One region of the Paenibacillus sp. Negev47 genome, then DNA from elsewhere that is predicted to be linked to it. Evidence: riboswitches for the same ligand, from Rfam matches in the RefSeq annotation. Region 1 holds a riboswitch; each other region holds the start of a gene.

Evidence for each region. A riboswitch is a leader RNA that binds a small molecule or an ion and turns the genes downstream of it on or off. The one in region 1 is predicted to bind S-adenosylmethionine.
Region 2: another riboswitch for S-adenosylmethionine. It lies ahead of mmuP (S-methylmethionine permease); the one in region 1 lies ahead of metA (homoserine O-acetyltransferase MetA).
Region 3: another riboswitch for S-adenosylmethionine. It lies ahead of AC4G47_RS04515 (methionine ABC transporter ATP-binding protein); the one in region 1 lies ahead of metA (homoserine O-acetyltransferase MetA).

What each region holds. Positions count from the first base shown of each region.
Region 1 covers NZ_CM177754.1:4,785,506-4,788,687, forward strand. The annotation lists gene AC4G47_RS21435 (PLP-dependent transferase) at 1-964, opposite strand, end outside; gene metA (homoserine O-acetyltransferase MetA) at 989-1,906, opposite strand; SAM riboswitch class I at 2,148-2,272, opposite strand; gene corA (magnesium/cobalt transporter CorA) at 2,724-3,182, shown strand, end outside.
Region 2 covers NZ_CM177754.1:703,930-707,111, forward strand. The annotation lists gene AC4G47_RS03200 (GerAB/ArcD/ProY family transporter) at 1-402, shown strand, start outside; gene AC4G47_RS03205 (Ger(x)C family spore germination protein) at 399-1,607, shown strand; SAM riboswitch class I at 1,681-1,782, shown strand; gene mmuP (S-methylmethionine permease) at 1,872-3,182, shown strand, end outside.
Region 3 covers NZ_CM177754.1:965,956-969,137, forward strand. The annotation lists gene AC4G47_RS04505 (COX15/CtaA family protein) at 1-630, shown strand, start outside; gene AC4G47_RS04510 (Cthe_2314 family HEPN domain-containing protein) at 827-1,543, shown strand; SAM riboswitch class I at 1,680-1,821, shown strand; gene AC4G47_RS04515 (methionine ABC transporter ATP-binding protein) at 1,948-2,982, shown strand; gene AC4G47_RS04520 (methionine ABC transporter permease) at 2,984-3,182, shown strand, end outside.

The sequences.
Region 1 (3,182 bases):
GTTTGATATGACGCAGCAAAGGTTCAACATAACGAGCATCCTTCACTTTGAAAGAGAAGATACCTGTGTTACCGGTGGATTGTTTGTTCTGTATTTCATAACCCGGATGATCTGACAGGCCTGGATGATACACTTCAACCACCGCTGGATGCTCAAGCAAGTATTTGGAAATGGTAAGTGCATTGTGCTGATGACGCTCCATGCGAAGAGCTAGCGTTTTCATGCCTTTCATCAACTGATAAGAGTCACTTGGAGACAATACAGCTCCAATGGAATTATGCAGGAAAGCCATTTCCGCGGATAATGCCTCACCCTTGGTTATGATTAATCCGGCCAGTACATCATTGTGTCCGCCCAGATATTTGGTAGCACTATGAATGATGATATCGGCACCCAGTTCAATCGGACGTTGGAAAAATGGAGTGAGCAACGTGTTGTCAACAATGGTCAACAGGTTGTAACTTTTCGCCCAGGAAGCGACGGCTTCTACATCTGTAATCATCATCAGCGGATTCGTTGGTGTCTCAATGAATACAGCTTTGGTATTCGGCTGACGAACATTCTCCAGTGCTGCAAGATCATTCGTGTCCACATAACTTGCGGTTACGCCAAAACGGGACAAGATGCGTTCAAGCAGACGATAGGTTCCGCCATACAGATCCAGCGATACAATCAGATGATCTCCCTGACCAAACATGGCAAAGATGGTTTGCAGCGCGGCCATGCCTGAGCTACAGGCAAATCCTGCGTCACCGGATTCCAGCGCTGCAGCTGCTTCTTCCAACACTTTGCGGGTTGGATTGGTTGTACGAATATAATCAAATCCCGTGCTTTGTCCAAGCTTCGGGTGGCGAAACGCAGTGGATTGATAGATCGGAAAGTTAATGGCGCCTGTTACCGGTTCATTGATGGACCCAATTTGTGCTAAGCGGCTTTCGATTTTCAACTTGTTGTTGTCTTCCATTGCTGTATCCTCCTGTGGTCTCGATTAGATTTGCGGGCCAATATCGTAAGGTGTTTCCTGATACACATAGTAATTAAGCCAATTAGAGAATAATAAGTTGGCATGAGCGCGCCAGGTAGCTGGTGGCACACGGGAAGGATCGTCATTCGGATAATAATGCCTAGGAAGCGCGATATCCAACCCTTTCGCTACATCCCGGTCATACTCCCACTTTAATGAGAAGGGATCATACTCGGCATGCCCTGTGGCAAAAATCTGTTTGCCATCTTTGGTAGCAACCAGGAAGATACCCGCTTCCTCGGATTCAGCCAAGATCTCTAACTTCTCGTTCTTTTCAATATCTTCACGTCGCACTTCCGTATGACGGGAATGCGGAACATTGAATACTTCATCGAATCCACGCAGCAACGGAACATGGGGTTTGTTGATGGTGTGCGGGAAAACGCCAAAACACTTTTCATCAAGTGCAACCTTGGGTACGTCAAAATGGTGGTATAAACCAGCTTGGGAGGCCCAGCATATGTGCAGGGTTGATGTCACATTGGTTTTGGTCCATTCGAAAATCTCCTGGATTTCATTCCAATAGTTCACGTCTTCGAAATCCATCTGCTCCACAGGAGCACCCGTGATAATCATTCCATCAAAGCGGCGGTGCTCAATCTCATCGAACGTTTTATAGAACAAATCCAAATATTCCTGAGACGTATTCTTCGAGGTATGGGATTTGGGATGTACCAGAACGACATCCACCTGAATGGGCGTATTTCCTACCAGACGAAGCAATTGTGTTTCCGTCGTTTCCTTTGTGGGCATCAGGTTTAATATAGCGATACGGAGTGGACGAATATCCTGCTGGTATGCAGAAGTTTCATCCATGACGAAGATATTCTCTCCTTCAAGTACTTCTTTTGCTGGCAGAGTATCAGGTATTTTGATTGGCATGGTAAGTCTAACTCCTCCTTGTGCATTGATAGATGCAGCTACCGCTGGCTTGATGTGTCCACATCAATGCAGTTATAGGCTGCCATGAGTTTGTCTACATATGTTGGATTACAAGTCCATCCAAAGAAAGTTACAGACAACCTCAAGTTCCTTAGCGAAAATCACTGCTGAGAAGTCGGGGCATACGACAAAGACCTTCCTCGGATTTCGAGAAAGGTCATATGTAAATAGATATGCGCCTCTCTCATCTCTCAGTTACAACAGTGCCACTTGGGCACTTGGTCGCTGCAAGAATTAGCACCGTGCGGTATACCGCCGGTTGCCGGGTTTCATCGGGCCAGTCCCTCCACCTACTCTTGATAAGATTTCGCTGTATTTGATTGTAATTTAATATGGTTCACCGTCTACTTTATTACATTAATGCCCTCACGTCAAGTTGCAGTTCAATGTCTGCTTTCCAGATCGGAACCGTTCATCATTCGTTGTCATACACTGCCTCAGAGCGCGAAATAGACACATTTTTGCGCTTGAAAGCACCTTGTACCAGCGGTATACTAAACAAGGTGTTATAAACCCTTATGTGAGAGGTGACATATTAAATGGATGGCGACCCGAGGCCTGACTGGCAGCCGAATTCCGACAAACTGCATAGAGAATTGACATCAGCATGCCGGCAGCGGGACGTAACTTCCGTTTGATTATAAAGTGAACGCAGCCCTGATCTCCAGGCTCCGCTGCCGACCGGCTGATTTGTTCTTTTTGCGCCCATAATGATAATATCCGCCAGGTTGGCGGGTGCAGAAGGAGTAGATTAACGATGAAAATCCGGTTGGTTAACAACGGTGTATTTATTCCGGTGGACGACATTCAGCAGGCGCTGACTCCACCAGCGGAAGGATTTTACTGGATTGATGCGGATGTAGACGATTTGGCGGTACTTCAACCGCTCTTCTTAATGCATGATCTGGCTGTGGAAGACTGTCTCAGTGACGAAGAACAACGTCCGAAAATTGAGATATATGAGAACCATTATTTTATTGTGATTAATAGCATTCGTTTTGATGATGAAGAGATATTTCTACGTGCGGTCAACCTGTTCCTCGGCAGACATTTCATTATAAGTGTTACGAAACAGAAGGTCAGCGAATTGCGCACATTAAAACCCATCCTGTGGGAACAGGAAATCAGTACACCCGATCGTCTGCTGTACCTGCTGGTTGACTTGATTGTTGATAATTATTTCACCGTAGGTGACCGAATTGAAGCTCGGATCGAG
Region 2 (3,182 bases), 2.7 Mb from region 1:
GTTGTGATGGTTGTAGGCAGTCTGTCACTTGACGGAATCAAAACACGTACTTGGCCCACGCTGGATCTCGTAAGAAGCTTCGAGATTCAAGGTTTGATCTTTGAACGGTTCGAATCCCTCTTATTGGTCATCTGGATTATGCAGATCTTCTCGAGTTTCACGATCACACACTATTGCGCTTCGGTGGGCATTCGGGATTTATTTCGTACGAAGAAGATCAAGGTTATTATGTACGCCTTTCTGCCAGTAATATATCTAACGGCATTAATGCCGAAAACCGTGGATGAAACCTTTGCACTGGGTGATATGTTGGGCAATCTATCCGTGCTTCTATTTGCCACTGTACCTCTGTTACTCCTGATAATAAGTCTTATTCGCAAAAAAGGAGGCAAACATGCATGATTCGTTTTTTTATGCTTTTACGTGTAGCCTTTGCTTTGTCCGTCCTTCTGGTAATATCCGGATGCTGGAGTAGTAGGGAGATCGAGGAACTAAGTGTCTATGTTGGTCTCGGGATCGATATCGCTAAAGAAACAGAATTTGAGAAGGACATCGCTGCTCAGGGAGGAACGTATCCAAAGAATAATTATTTAACGGCTACGGTGCAGATTGCGCCTGGCACTGGCAGTTCCAACAGTAAACAGAGCGGACAATCCGGTTCACCTGCTTCTGGAAAGACTTCCTATTCTAATGAACAGCTTACCGGAGATTCCTTGCTGCAAATCTTTCGTCAGTTTGCACTAAGGCGAGATCGTCCACTTATCGGACATCATCTAAAGGTCATCGTCATCTCCAAGGATATTGCCAAAAAGTATGGTCTGGACCAGCTGCTGGATTTTGTACTTCGGGATAACGATATTCGTCCAAATTGTCTGGTACTGATAAGTCATCATCGTGCCGTGGATGTCCTGACTTCAGATGATCCCTCCCGGATTCCGGCATTTTATCTAACAGGTATTACTGGTAATTCGTACTTGTCCAACAAAATACTGGACCCCGTTTTGCTCTCCAAATTAGATGCCCAAATGCAATCTGGTTCCAGTTTCTTGCTCCAGAATGTACTGTACTCTAATGGAGAGGGCAAGTTCTCAGGTGGCAGCATATTCGATGGGAAAACAACTAAGTTTATTGGAGAACTAAGTCAAACGGATCTGGAAGGTTTATCGTGGATCAAGCCTAAAGAAAAAGGAGGCGTCTTGAAGACTTACAACAAAGAGGGATTCACTGTTGTATATGAAATGAAAAAGAAGAAAACAAAAGTAATTCCCAAGGTTATTGGCAATGATATTTCATTCCATGTAAAGACCGAATCCGAAGGCTGGTTAATGGAGGATTGGCGTGCTCCCGAAAGAGAGGAAAAAGGGGCTTATCGCAGGGAACTGGAAAAAGAATTTTCTGAACTGGCGGAACAACAGATTCGTCAGGTGTTATACAAACTTCAGCATACCTACAAAGTTGATGTTGCGGATTTTCGGGACAGCTTGCGTATTAAAGAACCCAAAACGTGGAAGAAAGTCAAAGATGATTGGGATAACATTTTTAGTACCGTACCAATTACGTACGATGTGAAGACCACTATCACCAATCTCGGATCTTCCACCGAATAGCGTGCCAGTTAGCAAGTTAGTATTAAAATGTTGACACATTCATGATAGATCGCTATATTTATAAAAAATCATTTTCTTATCCAGAGAGGTGGAGGGACTGGCCCTTAGAAGCCTCAGCAACAGATCTGAAGGATACTGTGCTAATTCCAGCGGGTGAAAGCCTGATAGATAGGACGTTTGTTTTTATTTGTCAGTAACGGCGCACTCTTTAGGAAGAGTGGGTCTTTTTTGTTTTTCTGGATGAAGAAGTAGGGAGCAACAGGTATGGAGAACAACAACGACAAAGGACATTTTCAGCGGAAAATGCAGGCACGGCATGTGATCATGCTCTCTCTCGGTGGAGTGATTGGAACAGGATTATTCCTAAGCTCGGGTTACACGATTCAACAGGCGGGACCCCTGGGAACCATTCTGTCCTATCTGATCGGGGCGATCGTCGTATATCTGGTTATGCTCTGTCTTGGTGAACTCTCTGTTCACATGCCAGAGACGGGAGCATTTCATAGCTATGCTGCCAAATATATCGGACCAGCAACGGGCTACACGGTGGCCTGGTTGTACTGGTTAACCTGGACCGTTGCGCTGGGTTCCGAATTCACAGCCGCCGGACTGCTGATGCAGCGCTGGTTCCCATCGGTCAACGTATGGATATGGAGTGCCATTTTTGCGTTGATGATTTTTCTGTTCAATGCATTAACGGTAAAATTATTCGCAGAATCCGAGTTCTGGTTCTCATCTGTGAAAGTAGTGACGATCGTAGTCTTTATAATTATCGGTGGCGCAGCCATGTTCGGGTTCATTCCGATGGCGGATGCTGAACCAGCGCCGTTTCTATCGAATATTACCGCATCCGGGTGGTTCCCCCATGGGGCTACAGCGATATTGATGACCATGCTTGCTGTAAACTTTGCATTCTCGGGCACCGAGTTAATCGGCATTGCTGCCGGGGAGACGGAGAACCCGGAGAAGACGATACCCAAAGCCATTCATACGACGCTCTGGCGTTTGGTTATTTTCTTCATCGGAACGATTGTTATCTTGTCTGCCTTGCTACCTATGTCGGATGCCAGTGTACTGCAAAGTCCATTTGTAGCAGTAATGGAACGAGTGGGTGTGCCGTATGCAGCAGACATTATGAACTTTGTTATTCTGACGGCGATTCTCTCTGCAGCCAATTCAGGCCTGTATGCTTCGTCACGGATGCTCTGGTCTCTGGCTGATAAACGAACGATCTCTCCATGGTTTGCCAAATTGACCAAACACGGTGTGCCATTGAATGCACTCCTGATCAGTATGGTTGGTGGTGCGCTGGCCTTGCTGTCCAGCATCATTGCGCCAGGTACCGTGTATATTACACTGGTTTCTATTTCGGGTCTGGCTGTTGTTGCGGTATGGATGAGCATCAGCGCTTCCCAATACATGTTCCGCAGACAATATATCCGGGAAGGCCATGCGGTCAAAGATCTGGTGTACCGCACACCGCTATACCCGGCGGTACCGATTATTTCATTTATATTATGCCTGGCTTCATGCATAGGTATTGCCTTTGACCCGACACAGCGGATTGCGCTGTAT
Region 3 (3,182 bases), 3.0 Mb from region 1:
CAAGGAATCATGGGGGCTTTTGCCGTCGTTTTCTCCCAATCTTCAGCAGTTATGGCACTTCATTTCGGCTTTGCGCTGATTGCCTTTGCCAGTTCGCTTATGATGGCATTGGGCATAAGGCAGGAAGCAAAAGATGGTGGATTGGAGCGTCTGAATAAATATCCTCGGGTCAGTAAAAAATTCAGAAATCTGGTCTGGTTCTCCACGATCTATACGTATCTCGTGGTATACACAGGCGCATTTGTGAGTCACACGGATTCTGCCGGTGGTTGTTCCGGATTTCCGCTCTGTAACGGGCAGATTATTCCTGAGCTTTCAGGCGGGGTAGCGGTTGCTTTTGCTCACCGTGCAGCAGCTGCGTCTTTAGTGATTGTTATTGCAATTCTGGGTCACTTCGCGTATCGTAATCATCCGGATAACAAGGAAATGCGTACCCTTGGCGTTGTATCTGTTGTTTTGATTCTGATGCAAGTGGTCATCGGTATTTTCATGATGGTGACGATGAGTCGTCCGGAAGTATACATGTTCGTAGCTCTTGCCCATATGCTGGACATCGCCATACTGTTCGGGATCTTAACGTATATGAGTTTCCTGGTGTACAAGCTGCATCGCCCGGTTAATCGTTTCTAGATCCATTTCTTGGTCTTTGGGCTCAATATTGAAAGTCCACCATCCAGTGATGTACATCATTGGACAGGTGGACTTTGTTTGATGTCAGGGGGATCAGGGCAACCTATGGCATGCAGCGTTTACATGTTTACTCGGAATGATTATGTTTATATGATGAACCTTTATGGATCAGCAGAGTGGAAAGAGGAGGTTATATATGCTGCGAACGTTGCTGGGAGAAAAGCCGCGTGTAAACGAAGGTTTGCTGAAAGAAGCAATGGAGTCCATGGCGCATACACTTGAGCTGTTTCAGCGACAAATGCATGTGGACCATGATCCTACTCACGACTATCGGAAACTGTATGTGTGGACCCAGGGGCTTATCTCTTCCCTGGATGAACTGGAGCAAAGCTGCTTCGCTGCTGCTCATTTTCGAGAAAAGGTCGTTGCAGGTTCTACGGACGATATGACGCCAGCCGAGAAAGCTGAGTATGCTCGGTATGTTTATTTTTACAAAGATGGCTTCATTCGCTGCTTTGCCATTCTGGATAAAGTCGGCACCGTATTGAATGAGATATTCCAGCTGAATACTTCAAATACAAAAGCGCATTTTTCTTATTTTACCGTGTTAAGACAGTTCGACTTTGCGAGGGAGCATCATGATCTTGCCCTGCGATTGATTCAGATCAAGGACTCTTATCGTGAGCCGATGAGCAAGCTGCGCAAACGACGTAATATGGAAATCCACTACATGAACTCCGAAATGCACGATGATCTGTGGCAGTTACATCAGACCTTGCAAGGTAAAGTGAAATTGGAGGATCTGAATCAGCATGTGCAGGAAATGCGTAAGGGCGTGGATATGGTCTGTGAAACGTTAACAGCCTCTTATAGCTATATCAATAAAATATGGAAAAGAAATAATTCCCTTTGACAAATCGGAATACTTTGAATATACTGAGTTTCAATCGAATGTTACACGGATATAACTGATAATTCAGAAGTTAGAAGTTACGTTCACATTATAAAGCATAAACTACATGAACTTATAGAATCCTACAACAACATATTTCTTATCGAGAGCGGCGGAGGGACAGGCCCGATGAAGCCCGGCAACCGATTTGTAACGACACGACACATGTGTCATTCGTTATAGATGTTAGGTGCTAATTCCTACAAAATGGTGCAAGACACGATTTTGGCAGATGAGAAGGTATATTCTTTCACGTAAAGAGCCCTCTTTGTATCTGCAAAGGGCTCTTTTTTTGTATGTGTAGGGGAGTTTTCCTTTAGATCGGGTAAAGATACATGTAGGTGGTTGGAAAGGGGCAAGTGCGATTGATTGAATTAAAAGGTTTAACGAAAACGTACGGCAAAGGGGCAAAATCTACAACGGCACTATCCGAGCTGAATTTGAGCATCCAAAAGGGTGAAATCTACGGAGTGATCGGCCATTCTGGAGCGGGAAAAAGTACACTGATCCGTTGCATTAATTTGTTGGAGCGCCCTACGGAGGGTGAAGTATGGGTAGACGGGATCAACCTGACTGAACTGAACAAAACCGAATTGCAGCAACAGAGACGCAAGATCGGGATGATTTTTCAACACTTTAATCTGTTATCCTCGGCAACGGTGTATGATAATGTAGCTTTTCCGTTAAAGCTTGTGAATACGCCCAAGGAAGCAATTGATCGCAAAGTGAAGGAAATGCTCGCTCTGGTTGGTCTGGAGCACCATAGCAGCAAATATCCGGCTCAATTATCGGGTGGACAGAAACAGCGTGTAGGGATTGCAAGAGCACTCGCCAGTGATCCGAATGTACTCCTATGTGATGAGGCCACCTCGGCACTTGATCCGCAGACGACAAATTCGATTCTAAAGTTATTGCTCGACATTAATGAAAAGTACAACCTGACGATTGTGCTGATTACACATGAGATGCACGTCATCCAGAATATCTGTGACAAGGTGGCTGTCATTCATCAAGGCGGCATAGTGGAACAGGGACCTGTAACCGAAGTATTCCTGAAGCCGCAGCATGCCATTACGCGGGACTTTATGATGCGTGATCATGAAGTTGGACTTGCCCTTGAAGAGACTGCTTTGGCTAGTGCAGGTTTGGAATTACAGGCAGGTGCTGCTTCCAAACTTGTGAAGATATCCTTTCTGGGTAACAAAACGTATGAAGCGATTTTGTCCAGAACGGTACGTAAAACGGGAGTGGATTTTGCGATCCTGCAGGGTACGATCTCTACGATCAAACAGGTTCCTTATGGGCAGCTGACCGTTCGGTTCGAAGGCGATACCCATGCGATTGACCGGACGATATCAGAATTAACCGCAGAGGGACTTGATGTGGAGGTGCTACGTTAACATGGATTTTTCTACAGTTCGCTGGGAAGAGGTTGGTAAAGCTTCCATTGAGACACTGCAAATTTTGGGTGTATCAGGCTTGTTTACCGTAATCTTTGGTTTACCACTCGGGGTGCTGCTGTTCATGACAGCCCGATCTGCTTCAACCAAATCACGGGTGGTATACATTATACTGTCCCTGATTGTTAATATTTTGCGAT